2 linked regions of the Actinoalloteichus hymeniacidonis genome follow. The protein of the gene in region 1 interacts with the protein of each later gene in a pairwise test. Links are inferred from orthologs where the notes say so. Each region holds a gene or a part of one and is shown in the gene's direction. Other genes may lie near its edges.

The links.
Region 2: the proteins of BKA25_RS00265 (region 1) and ileS interact in binary tests that used the Escherichia coli proteins (3 or more experiments, as listed by UniProt). The link is inferred for Actinoalloteichus hymeniacidonis from one-to-one orthologs.

What each region holds. Positions count from the first base shown.
Region 1 is NZ_JACHIS010000001.1:56,725-62,745, forward strand. The notes cover bases 1,133-4,117. They hold BKA25_RS00265 (substrate-binding domain-containing protein), read left to right. Parts: upstream 1,133-2,145; coding sequence 2,146-3,090; downstream 3,091-4,117. Other genes in these bases: BKA25_RS00260 (ABC transporter permease), read left to right, coding at 1,133-2,084; BKA25_RS00270 (ribokinase), read left to right, coding at 3,098-4,000; rbsD (D-ribose pyranase), read left to right, coding at 3,997-4,117. In the rest of the region: BKA25_RS00255 (sugar ABC transporter ATP-binding protein), read left to right, coding at 1-1,104; more of BKA25_RS00260, read left to right, coding at 1,101-1,132; more of rbsD, read left to right, coding at 4,118-4,386; BKA25_RS00280 (phosphoenolpyruvate--protein phosphotransferase), read left to right, coding at 4,504-6,021. UniProt on the Escherichia coli protein: Part of the ABC transporter complex RbsABC involved in ribose import. Binds ribose. Also serves as the primary chemoreceptor for chemotaxis.
Region 2 is NZ_JACHIS010000001.1:4,263,302-4,268,563, reverse strand. Bases 1,519-5,262 are described here. They hold ileS (isoleucine--tRNA ligase), read left to right. Parts: upstream 1,519-1,897; coding sequence 1,898-5,062; downstream 5,063-5,262. Other genes in these bases: lspA (signal peptidase II), read left to right, coding at 5,140-5,262. In the rest of the region: BKA25_RS17675 (cell division protein SepF), read left to right, coding at 1-297; BKA25_RS17670 (YggT family protein), read left to right, coding at 324-608; DivIVA-like cell division protein Wag31, read left to right, coding at 685-1,506. UniProt on the Escherichia coli protein: Catalyzes the attachment of isoleucine to tRNA(Ile). As IleRS can inadvertently accommodate and process structurally similar amino acids such as valine, to avoid such errors it has two additional distinct tRNA(Ile)-dependent editing activities.

The sequences.
Region 1 (6,021 bases):
CCGCGCGTCGCGGTGGACACCCTCGGCATCGCCCAGCAGCAGATGGTGGAGATCGCCAGGGCATTGGACGAGGACGCGCGGGTGTTGATCCTCGACGAGCCGACGTCGGCGCTCACCGCCACGGAGACCGACCGACTGCTGGAGATCATGGCCGAACTGCGCCAACAGCAGGTCGGATTGGTCTTCATCACCCATCATCTCGACGAGATTCAGCGCATCGCCGATCGGATCACCGTGTTGCGGGACGGTCGCGGTGCAGGCGTGCTGCCCGGCGGCTCCTCGGTCGATCTGATGGTGCGGACGATGGTGGGCCGGGACATCAACGACCAGTTCCCCCGGCATCGGACGTCTACCGGCGGGCCCCTGCTGAAGGTGTCGAAACTGACCCGCAAGGGCGTCTTCAGCGATATCGACTTCGAGGTTCGGGCCGGGGAGGTCGTCGGTATCTCCGGCCTGGTCGGCGCGGGCCGGACCGAGGTGGTGCGAGCCATCTTCGGCGCCGACCGCTATGACTCCGGCACCGTCGAGGTGGCCGGAACCGTGCTCCCCGGCGGGAATATCGGTGCCGCCATGCGCGCGGGGATCGGGCTGGTTCCCGAGGACCGCAAGGGCCAGGGACTGGTGTTGAACTCCTCGGTCGGCGAGAACATGGGCCTGGTCACGCTGCGCTCGGCCACCTCGGCCGGGCTGGTGGATCGCAGCGGCCAAGCGCGTCGAGCCGCCGAGATGGCAGGCAAGCTCCGGGTCAAACACTCCGGTGCGAACCAGACCATCCGCGAACTCTCGGGTGGCAATCAGCAGAAGGTCGCCATCGGCAAGTGGTTGCTGTCCGACCCCAAGGTGCTGATGCTCGACGAGCCGACCAGGGGAATCGACGTCGGCGCCAAGGTCGAGATCTACGAACTCATCAATGCGCTCACCGACTCCGGACACGCGGTTCTGCTGGTCTCCAGTGAACTGCCCGAGGTCATCGGCATGAGCGATCGAATCCTGGTGATGGCGCATGGCCGCATCACCGGCGAGCTGCCCACCGACGGTGTCACCCAGGAACAGGTGATGGCGCTCGCGGTGGCGGCCAGGGAAGAGGAGGACCTGGCGTCATGACCAGTGCCGAGAAGACCGGAAGCCGCACCAAGGGCGGCTTCGACCTCAGCAAGCTGCTCGGCGAGAACGGTGCCCTGCTCGGGCTCCTGGTGCTCGCGGGTGCGCTCTGGCTCATGGTGCCGAGCTTCGGCTCGCCCCAGAACCTGCTGAACATCGGCGTCCAGGCTGCCGTGGTGGCCGTGATGGCCTTCGGTGTCACCTTCGTCATCATCTCCGGCGGCATCGACCTCTCGGTCGGCAGCGTTGCGGCGCTCTCGGCGATGGTCGGTTCCTATTCGGCAGCCGAACTCGGGCTGTCCTCCGAGTTAGCCCTGATCATGGGCCTGCTGACCGGTGTGGCAGCCGGGTTGGTCAATGGAATGCTGGTCAGCTTCGGCAAGCTGCCCGCATTCATCGCCACGCTCGCGATGCTCAGCATCGCCCGAGGGCTCACCCTCGTGGTCTCCGAGGGCAGGCCGGTCGCGACTCCCGAGTCGATCAGCTTCCTCGGTTCGACGCTCGAACTCGGATCGTTCCAACTTCCCGTGCCGGTCATCATCCTGCTCGGCATGTTCCTGGTGACCGGTTTCGTGCTGGTCAGGACCTACTCCGGCCGTGCGATGTATGCGATCGGTGGCAACGAGGAGGCCGCACGGCTCTCCGGGATCAACGTGCGCAACCAGAAGCTCGTCGTCTACGCACTGTCGGGCCTGTTCGCCGCGATGGCGGGCATGATGCTCGCCGGCAGGCTCTCCTCGGCCGGACCGCAGGCCGCCGAGGGTTACGAGCTCGATGCCATCGCGGCGGTCGTCATCGGCGGCGCCTCGCTGTCCGGCGGGATCGGACGCGCGACCGGAACCCTGGTCGGCGCACTCATCCTCGCTGTGCTGCGTAACGGACTCAACCAGCTGCAGGTCTCGTCGTTCTGGCAACAGGTCGTGATCGGCGTCGTGATCGCACTGGCGGTCCTAGTGGACACCCTCCGCAGACGCGGCAGGTGATTCGTCCCGGCTGATGCCGGGCGGGGAACTCGGGGCGACCCGAGGAAGGAGAAAAGTGCAGATGCGAGGGGTACAGCGAGCGGGAACGACCGCTCTCACCGTCGCCGCTCTCGGGTTCGTCGCAGCCTGTGGCGGTGGCGACGCAGAAGGCTCCGGTGGCGGCGACGCGGAGTTCACCATCGGACTGTCGGTCTCGACCTTGAACAACCCGTTCTTCGTCGACATCGAGCAGGGCGCACAGGAGGCTGCCGAGGAGTTCGGCATCGAGCTGATCGTGCAGGACTCCCAGAACGACCCGGCGACGCAGATCAGCCACGTCGAAACCTTCGTCACCCAGGGCGTCGACCTGATCCTGATCAACGCGGTCGACTCCGACCAGGCCACCGCCGCAGCGGCCGCTGCCGCCAATGCCGACATCCCGGTGATCGCGCTCGACCGGTCGATCACCGACGGCGAGGTCGTCCAGGAGATCGTCTCCGACAACGTCCAGGGCGGTGAGCTGGCCGCCGATGCACTGGTGGAGGCCGGTGTCGAAGGCGACGTCATCATCCTGCAGGGCGTGCCCGGTTCCTCGGCCAGCCGGGAGCGTGGCGAGGGCTTCGGCAACGGCGTCGAGGCGCACTCGGAGTTGAACGTGGTGGCAGAGCAGCCCGCGAACTTCGACCGCACCGAGGGCTTGGACGTCATGACCAACCTCCTGGAGTCCAACCCCGACGTCTCCGCGGTCTTCGCCGAGAACGACGAGATGGCACTCGGCGCGATCCAGGCGCTCGGCGAGCGGGCAGGCGAGGACGTGCTGGTCTTCGGCTTCGACGGCACGCCGGACGGTTTGGACGCGATCGTGTCCGGGACGCTGGCGGGCACCATCGCCCAGCAGCCCGAGGAGATGGGCTTCCAGGCCGTGGAGCAGGCGCACACCCTGCTCGACGGTGGCGAGATCGAGCCGAAGATCCAGATCGAGGTTCAGGCGGTCACGCCGCAGAACGTCGAGCAGTACACCCCCTGAGCCGGCGATGACCAAGCAGGCAGACGTGGTGGTGATCGGTTCGGCTAATGCCGATCTCGTGGTCACGGTCGATCGTCGACCGGCGGCGGGCGAGACGGTGCTGGGCGACGACGTGACGACGATTCCCGGTGGGAAGGGCGCCAATCAGGCGGTGGCGGCGGGCAGGCTCGGCGGTGCGGTCGCACTGCTGGGCGCTGTGGGCGCCGATCAGTACGGCGAGCTTCTTCGGGAATCGCTGCGCGCGGCGATGGTCGACACCTGTCTGCTGCGCACCGTCGAGCGGCCCACCGGTAACGCGTTCATCACCCTGACCCCCGATGGGGAGAACACCATCGTGGTCTCGCCGGGAGCGAACGCGGCGGTGTTGCCCGCCGATGTGGTCGAAGCGGCTTCGGCGCTGGCTGCGGCGAAGGTGGTGGCACTGTCGCTGGAGATTCCGCTGGAGACGGTGCGCCACGCCGTCGCAGCGGCCTCGGCCGCCGGGGCACGGGTGTTGTTGAACCTGTCCCCGGTGGCTCCGCTGGACGAACAGACCCTGCGGCAGCTCGACCCCTTGGTGGTCAACGAGCACGAGGCCGCGTGGTTGCTCGAGGAGCGGGCGGCAGCGGATCCGGCGACGACCGCGCGGCGGTTGTTGGAGCTCGGCGTGCGATCGGTGGTCGTCACGCTGGGTGCCAGCGGTGCCGTCGTCGCCGATTCGACGGGGACCACCGCGATCGATGCGCCCCGGGTGCGTGCGGTGGACAGCACGGGTGCGGGTGACGCCTTCGCCGGTGCACTGGCCGTCGGTCTCGCCGACGGTCGGTCGCTGGTCGAGGCGGCCACCTTCGCGGCACGGGTGGCGGCGACCGCCGTGACCCGGCCGGGTGCGCAGCCGTCCTACCCGACGTTGTCGGAGGTGATCTCGTGAAGCGAAGCGGAATCCTGCATGCGGAACTGAGTGGGGCGTTGGCCCGGCTCGGTCACACCGACAAGGTGGTGGTCGCCGATTGCGGGCTGCCCATCCCGGCGGGACCCACTCTGATCGATCTCGCATTCCGGTTCGGAGTGCCGTCGTTCCTCGAGGTGCTGGACGGCCTGCTGGCCGAGGTGGTCGTCGAGGGCGCGGTGGTGGCAGGCGAACTGGCCGCCGGGAATCCGGTGATCGCCAGCGGCGTGGCCGAGCGTCTCGGCGAGACCGAACAGGTACAGCACGAGGAGTTCAAGAGCCTCGTCGCGGGCGCCGCGCTGGTGATCCGTACCGGCGAGGCGACGCCGTACGCGAACGTCATCCTCCGGTGCGGCGTTCCGTTCTGAGTTCGTAGTGTTGCTCGGCTGGCCGTCGCGTCGAATCCTCGACAGCGGCGGTCACGCCGGGCACACCGACTTCCGGCAGCCCCCTTACCACGCTCAGACAGCGGTATGGTCTAGACCATGGCCGTCATCAGTCTGCAAGGGGTAGGGGTCAGCGCCGGGCAAGCGGCCGGACCGATCGTCCGGGTGGCCGAACCGTTGCCGCCGCCCCCGACCGGTCCCGCCCCCACCGATCCCGAGGCCGAGGCCGCGCGGATCGGTCCCGCCGCCGAAGCGGTGGCAGGCGAGCTGACCACCCGCGCCGCGCGGCTGGACGGCGAGCCGAAGGCGGTACTGGAGACCACGGCGGCGATGGCCGCCGACCCCGCCCTGATCTCCTCGGCCGAGGCCTTGGTGCGCGATGGTGGATTGCCCGCCGCCCGCGCGGTGTACGAGGCAGCCGAGAAGTTCGCCGCGGACCTGCGCGCCCTCGGCGGCTACCTCGGCGAACGGGCCAAGGACGTGCTCGACATCCGCGACCGGGTGGTCGCAGAGCTGTCCGGTGCGCGGCCCCCGGGAGTCCCCGACCTGCTCGAACCGGCCGTCCTGGTGGCGCGCGATCTCGCCCCCGCCGACACCGCAGACCTCGACCCCACGCTGGTCCTCGCGCTGGTCACCGAGGAGGGCGGGCCGACCAGTCACACCGCGATCCTGGCCAGAGCACTGCGGATTCCCGCCGTGGTGGCCTGCGCAGGTGTCCTCGAACTGGATGACTCCCTCGGCCTCCACATCGACGGCGACACCGGCACCATCACCGTGCAACAGGGCCCGATCGAGGTCCATGCGGTCGAGCGGAGCCCGGAACCGACCTGGTCCGGCCCGGGACGCACCGCCGACGACGTCCCCATCCGGCTGGTGGCCAACGTGGGTTCGGCCGCCGACTCGGCCTCGGCCGCCGAAGCGGGCGCGGAGGGAATCGGACTGTTCCGTACCGAGTTCTGCTACCTCGACGCCGAGACCGAGCCGACGGAGTCCGCGCAGCGCACCGCCTATTCCGAGGTGCTCGGCGCCTTCCCCGGCAAGCCGGTGGTGGTGCGGAGCCTGGACGCCGGCTCGGACAAGCCGCTGCCCTTCCTCACCGGTGCCGGTACCGAGCCCAACCCGGCGTTGGGGGTGCGCGGTTTGCGGCTCGGTCGGGTGGAGACGGGAGTGCTCGACCGACAGCTGGCGGCCATTGCGGGTGCCGAGGCCGATTCCGGGGCCGTCGTCTCCGTGATGGCCCCGATGGTGGCAACCGCCGAGGAAGCCGCCTGGTTCGCCGATCGGGCGCGGGCCGCCGGAATCTCCCGAGTCGGCGTCATGATCGAGATTCCGGCTGCGGTGCTCACCGCCCGCGAGGTGTTCGAGGTGGTCGACTTCGTCAGCGTCGGCACCAACGACCTGGCGCAGTACGTGTTCGCGGCCGATCGGATGCTGGGTTCGCTGGCCACACTGAACGACCCGTGGCAACCCGCCTTGCTGCGCTTGCTGGCCACCCTCGGCGATGCGGCTCGGGAGACCGGTTTCCCGGTCGGTGTGTGTGGCGAGGCCGCAGGCGACCCGTTGCTCGCCCCGGTTCTGGTCGGATTGGGCGTCACCAGCCTGTCGATGACCGCAGGA
Region 2 (5,262 bases), 4.2 Mb from region 1 along the record:
TCGGCCGGCGCGAACGGGTTCGGTCCCGGTCGGATCACGACGCTGCACCCGAAGACGTATCTCGAGGCCAGGACCATCGGCGAGCACTACCGGGAGGGCACCCCGGTGATCATCAACCTGACCGCCATGACGGACGCCGACGCCCGCAGACTGGTCGACTTCGCCGCCGGATTGGCGTTCGCTCTCCGGGGTGACATCGACAAGGTGACGAGCAAGGTCTTCCTGCTGTCGCCCGCAGATGCCGACGTCACCGTCGAACAGCGGCGGCGGATCGCCGAGGGTGGTCTGTTCGGCTGACGGCAGGTGATGGCAGAGTTGGGGTTGTGGAACTCTTCCGGATCATCGCTTACTACGCGCTGTTCTTCTTCTGGCTGCTCTTGATGGCGCGTATCGTGGTGGAGCTGGTTCGGGCGTTCGCCAGGGAATGGCGACCGGCCGGAGGGGTTGCGGTCGCGCTCGAGACCATCTACACAGTGACCGACCCGCCGGTTCGGGCGCTCCGGCGCATGATCCCGACGGTTCGAATCGGCGGGGTCGGACTGGACCTGTCGATTATGGTTCTACTGCTGGTCGTCTTCATCCTGATGCGACTGGTGAGCCCGGCTTAGACAAGACGACACGGACGGACCGGGCAGCGGGGAGCTCCGGGGTCCGTTGTCGAGGAGTGCGTGAGGTGATCTAGCCATGCCGTTGACGCCCGCCGACGTGCACAACGTCGCGTTCAGCAAGCCACCGATTGGCAAGCGGGGCTACAACGAGGACGAGGTGGACGCATTCCTCGACCTGGTTGAAGGCGAACTCGCAAGACTGATCGAAGAGAACAACGAACTGCGCAACCAGATCGAGCAGCTGGACCAGCAACTCGACAACACGCGCGCGGACCTGGAGGACGCCCGAGCAGGTGCTGCCGCCGCGCCCGCGAGCAGGCCTGCGGAGGAGCCAAGGCGACTCTCGCCGGTGCCCGCACCGTCGATGGTCGAGCAGACCGCACCGGGCGGGGACCACCACGTCCAGGCGGCGAAGGTTCTCGGACTGGCCCAGGAGATGGCCGACCGCCTCACCGGCGAGGCGAAGGCCGAGGCCGACGGCATGCTCTCGGAGGCGAGGACGAAGTCCGAGCAGCTCCTCTCCGAGGCACGGACGAAGTCCGACGGGCTGGTGAACGAGGCCCGGACCAGGGCCGAGACCATGCTCGGTGACGCGCGCACTCGCTCCGAAGCAGTGGAGCGGCAGTCCAGGGAGAAGGCCGCGACCCTCGAGCGCGATGCGCAGCGCAAGCACTCCGAGATCCTCGCGGGGATCACCCAGGAGAAGAACAGCCTGGACAAGGAGATCGAGGTCCTGCGGACCTTCGAACGCGAGTACCGCACCAGGCTCAAGACGATGTTGGACTCCCAGCTGCGCGAGCTGGAGGACCGGGGCAGCGCCGTCCCGCCCATCGAGTCCACTCGATCCAGCCATCAGACGGGATACAGCTTCGGCGGTCGCACCGCCGAGGCGGGCTGAGCACCGAGGCCGACCGGCGACGTCGGTCGGGATCGGCGTCGAGAACCGTCGACCGCCCCAGCGGAATCCGCTGGGGCGGTGCCGTCTGTCATCGAACCCGATGATCCACCGGGGTCGGAGCGAAACGGTTTTGACCCCGTCGCTAATCTGTAGTCACAGGCATCGATCCGGCCATCACCGGGGAGCCGCCGGAAGAACCGAGCCCTCGGCTCTCAGTAGAACCGGTCGGGTGGGCCCGTCATAGCCCCGAATCGAGAGGTCGACGCTCGCGAAGGAGCGAACGCGTCGGCAAGCGGGGTGGTACCGCGGGATGTCTCAGTGGCATGTCGTCCCCAGGAGATCTGCGTCAGCGGACTCCAGACGAACGCCACCACCCGCGAGGAGCAATTCGATGGCCTACCCCAAGGTCCGCCTCACCGGTCCGGATTCCGCCGGAGTTCCCGCCCAGCCCTCGTTCCCCGAGGTCGAGGAAGCGGTGCTCTCCTACTGGTCGGCCGACGACACCTTCGCCGAGAGCATCCGGGCCCGCCCCAGTGGCGAGAATGGCTCCAACGAGTTCGTCTTCTACGACGGCCCGCCCTTCGCAAACGGGCTCCCGCACTACGGGCACCTGCTGACCGGCTACGTCAAGGACGTCGTGCCGAGGTACCAGACCATGCGCGGCAAGCGTGTCGAGCGCCGCTTCGGCTGGGACACCCACGGCCTGCCCGCCGAGGTGGAGGCGGAACGGCAGCTCGGGATCGATCACAAGTCGCAGATCGAGCAGATGGGCATCGACGTCTTCAACGAGGCCTGCCGTACCTCGGTGCTGCGCTACACCGACCAGTGGCGCGAGTACGTCACCCGCCAGGCCCGCTGGGTGGACTTCGACAACGACTACAAGACCCTCGACCTGGACTACATGGAAAGCGTCATGTGGGCCTTCAAGTCGTTGTGGGACAAGGGTCTGGTCTACGACGGCTTCCGGGTGCTCTGGTACTGCTGGCGCTGCGAGACACCGCTGTCCAACACCGAGACGAAGATGGACGACGTCTACCGCGATCGGCAGGACCCCGCGGTCACCGTCTCGATGCGGTTGGAGACCGGGGAACGCGCGCTGATCTGGACGACGACCCCGTGGACGCTGCCGAGTAACCTCGCCATGGCCGTCCACCCGGACGTCGAGTACGTGACCGTCGAGCACGAGGGCGAGCGCTACCTGCTCGCCGAGGCGCGACTGGCGCACTATGCCAGGGAACTCGGTGAGGACGCCGTCGACCGGATCGTCGCGCGGTGCACCGGCGCCGAACTGCTCGGCCGCCGCTACACGCCACCCTTCGACTTCTTCCTCGGTCGGCCCAACGCCCATCAGATCCTGGCGGCCGACTACGTCACCACGGAGGACGGCACCGGGATCGTGCACATCGCCCCGGCCTTCGGTGAGGACGACAAGGCCGTCACCGACGCCGCGGACATCGAACCCGTCGTGCCGGTCGACTCGCGGGGCCGCTTCACCACCGAGGTGCCGCCGTATGCGGGACAGCAGGTCTTCGAGGCCAACAAGGAGATCATCCGCGACCTCAAGGCCGCCGGGTCGCTCGTGCGGCACGAGACCTACGACCACCCCTATCCGCACTGCTGGCGCTGCCGGAACCCGCTGATCCAGCGCGCGGTGTCGTCCTGGTTCGTCGCCGTCACCCGCTTCCGGGACCGGATGGTCGAGCTGAACCAGCAGATCGACTGGGTGCCCGGGCAGATCCGGGACGGCCAGTTCGGCAAGTGGCTGGAGGGCGCCAGGGATTGGTCGATCTCGCGGAACCGCTACTGGGGCTCGCCGATCCCGGTGTGGACCTCCGACGACCCCGCCTACCCCAGGGTCGACGTGTACGGCTCGCTCGACGAGTTGGAGCGCGACTTCGGGGTCCGGCCCACCGATCTGCACCGGCCGTACATCGACAACCTGACCCGCCCCAACCCGGACGACCCGACCGGTCGGTCGACCATGCGCCGGGTTCCCGAGGTCCTGGACTGCTGGTTCGAGTCCGGGGCGATGCCCTTCGCCCAGGTGCACTACCCGTTCGAGAACCGCGACTGGTTCGAGCACCACTACCCCGGCGACTTCATCGTGGAGTACAACGGCCAGACCAGGGGCTGGTTCTACACGCTGCACGTGCTGGCCACGGCGTTGTTCGACCGGCCCGCGTTCCGGCACGCGGTGGTGCACGGGATCGTCCTCGGTGACGACGGCCAGAAGATGTCGAAGTCGCTGCGCAACTACCCGGCGGTGGACGAGGTGTTCGCGCGGGACGGCGCGGACGCGATGCGCTGGTTCCTGATGTCCAGTTCGATCCTGCGTGGCGGCAACCTGATCGTCACCGAGCGGGGGGTGCGCGACGCGGTCCGGCAGTCGGTGCTGCCGCTGTGGAACTCCTGGTACTTCCTGGCGCTGTACGCCAACGCCGAGTCGGTCGAGGGTGCCTCGTTGACCGACTCCGACTTCGGTGCGCGGACCGGGCGCGGTCCCTCCACCCATGTCCTGGACCGGTATGTGCTGGCCAAGACGCACGAGCTGGTGGTCGACACGGGTGCCGCGATGGACGCCTCCGACCTGGCGGGCGCCTGCGGCCTGGTCGAGAGTTTCCTGGAGGTGCTCACCAACTGGTATGTGCGTCGGTCGCGGGAACGTTTCTGGGCGGGCGACCAGGCCGCGGTGGACACGCTGCACACGGTGCTGGAGGTGGTGTGTCGGGTGGCCGCGCCGCTACTGCCGCTGACCACCGAGGCCGTGTGGCGTGGGTTGACCGGCGGGCGTTCGGTGCACCTGGCCGACTGGCCGGAGGTGGAGAACCTGCCCGCAGACCCGGCGCTGGTGACGGCGATGGACCGCGTTCGCCAGGTCTGCTCGACGACGTCGGCGCTGCGCAAGGCCGCCAAGCTGCGGGTGCGGTTGCCGTTGCGCACCCTCGTGGTGGCGGCGCCGGACGCGGCGGCACTGGAGCCCTTCCTGGATCTGATCCGGGACGAGGTCAACGTCAAGGACGTGCAGTTGACCGACGACGTCTCGGCCTACGGTCGGTTCGAGATCGCCGTCAACGCCAGGGCGGCGGGCCCGAGGATCGGCAAGGCGGTCCAGCAGGTCATCCGCGCGGTGAAGGCGGGGGAGTGGACGCAGGAGGCCGACGGCACCGTCACGGCGGCGGGCGTGCAACTGCTTCCCGGTGAGTTCGAGGAGCGGCTGGTCGCGGCCGATCCATCGGCTACCTCGGCACTACCCGGCGGCGCGGGCGTGGTCGTGCTGGACACCGAGGTCACCGAGGAGCTGGCCACCGAGGGTCTGGTCAAGGACGCGGTACGGGTCGTGCAGCAGGCGCGGCGGGACGCGGACCTGCACGTCTCCGACCGCATCGAGCTGACCGTGTCGGCGACCGAGGACGTCACCGCAGCCCTGCGACAGTGGGAGGGCTTCCTGGGCAAGGAGACACTGGCGGTCCGGGTCGTCTTCGCACCCGTCGACGGTGGCTTCGCCGGAACGGTCGGCGACGGCGCACAGATCGCCGTCGCGGTACGCAAGGCCTGAGGCTCGTCGCCTCCCCGCACATCGCCATGATGTGTGGGGGGCGTACCCCTGAGCGGGAGAGGCGAGGAGCTACGGCCATGACGATCTCCGGTCCCGATGACGGTGCCTGCTCGAAGCGGCCTGTGCGGCCGCTCGGTGTGCGTCGGGTCGGTCGCCGGGTGTTCGTGCGGGACAATGGCCGGGTGAACACCGAGCATCCC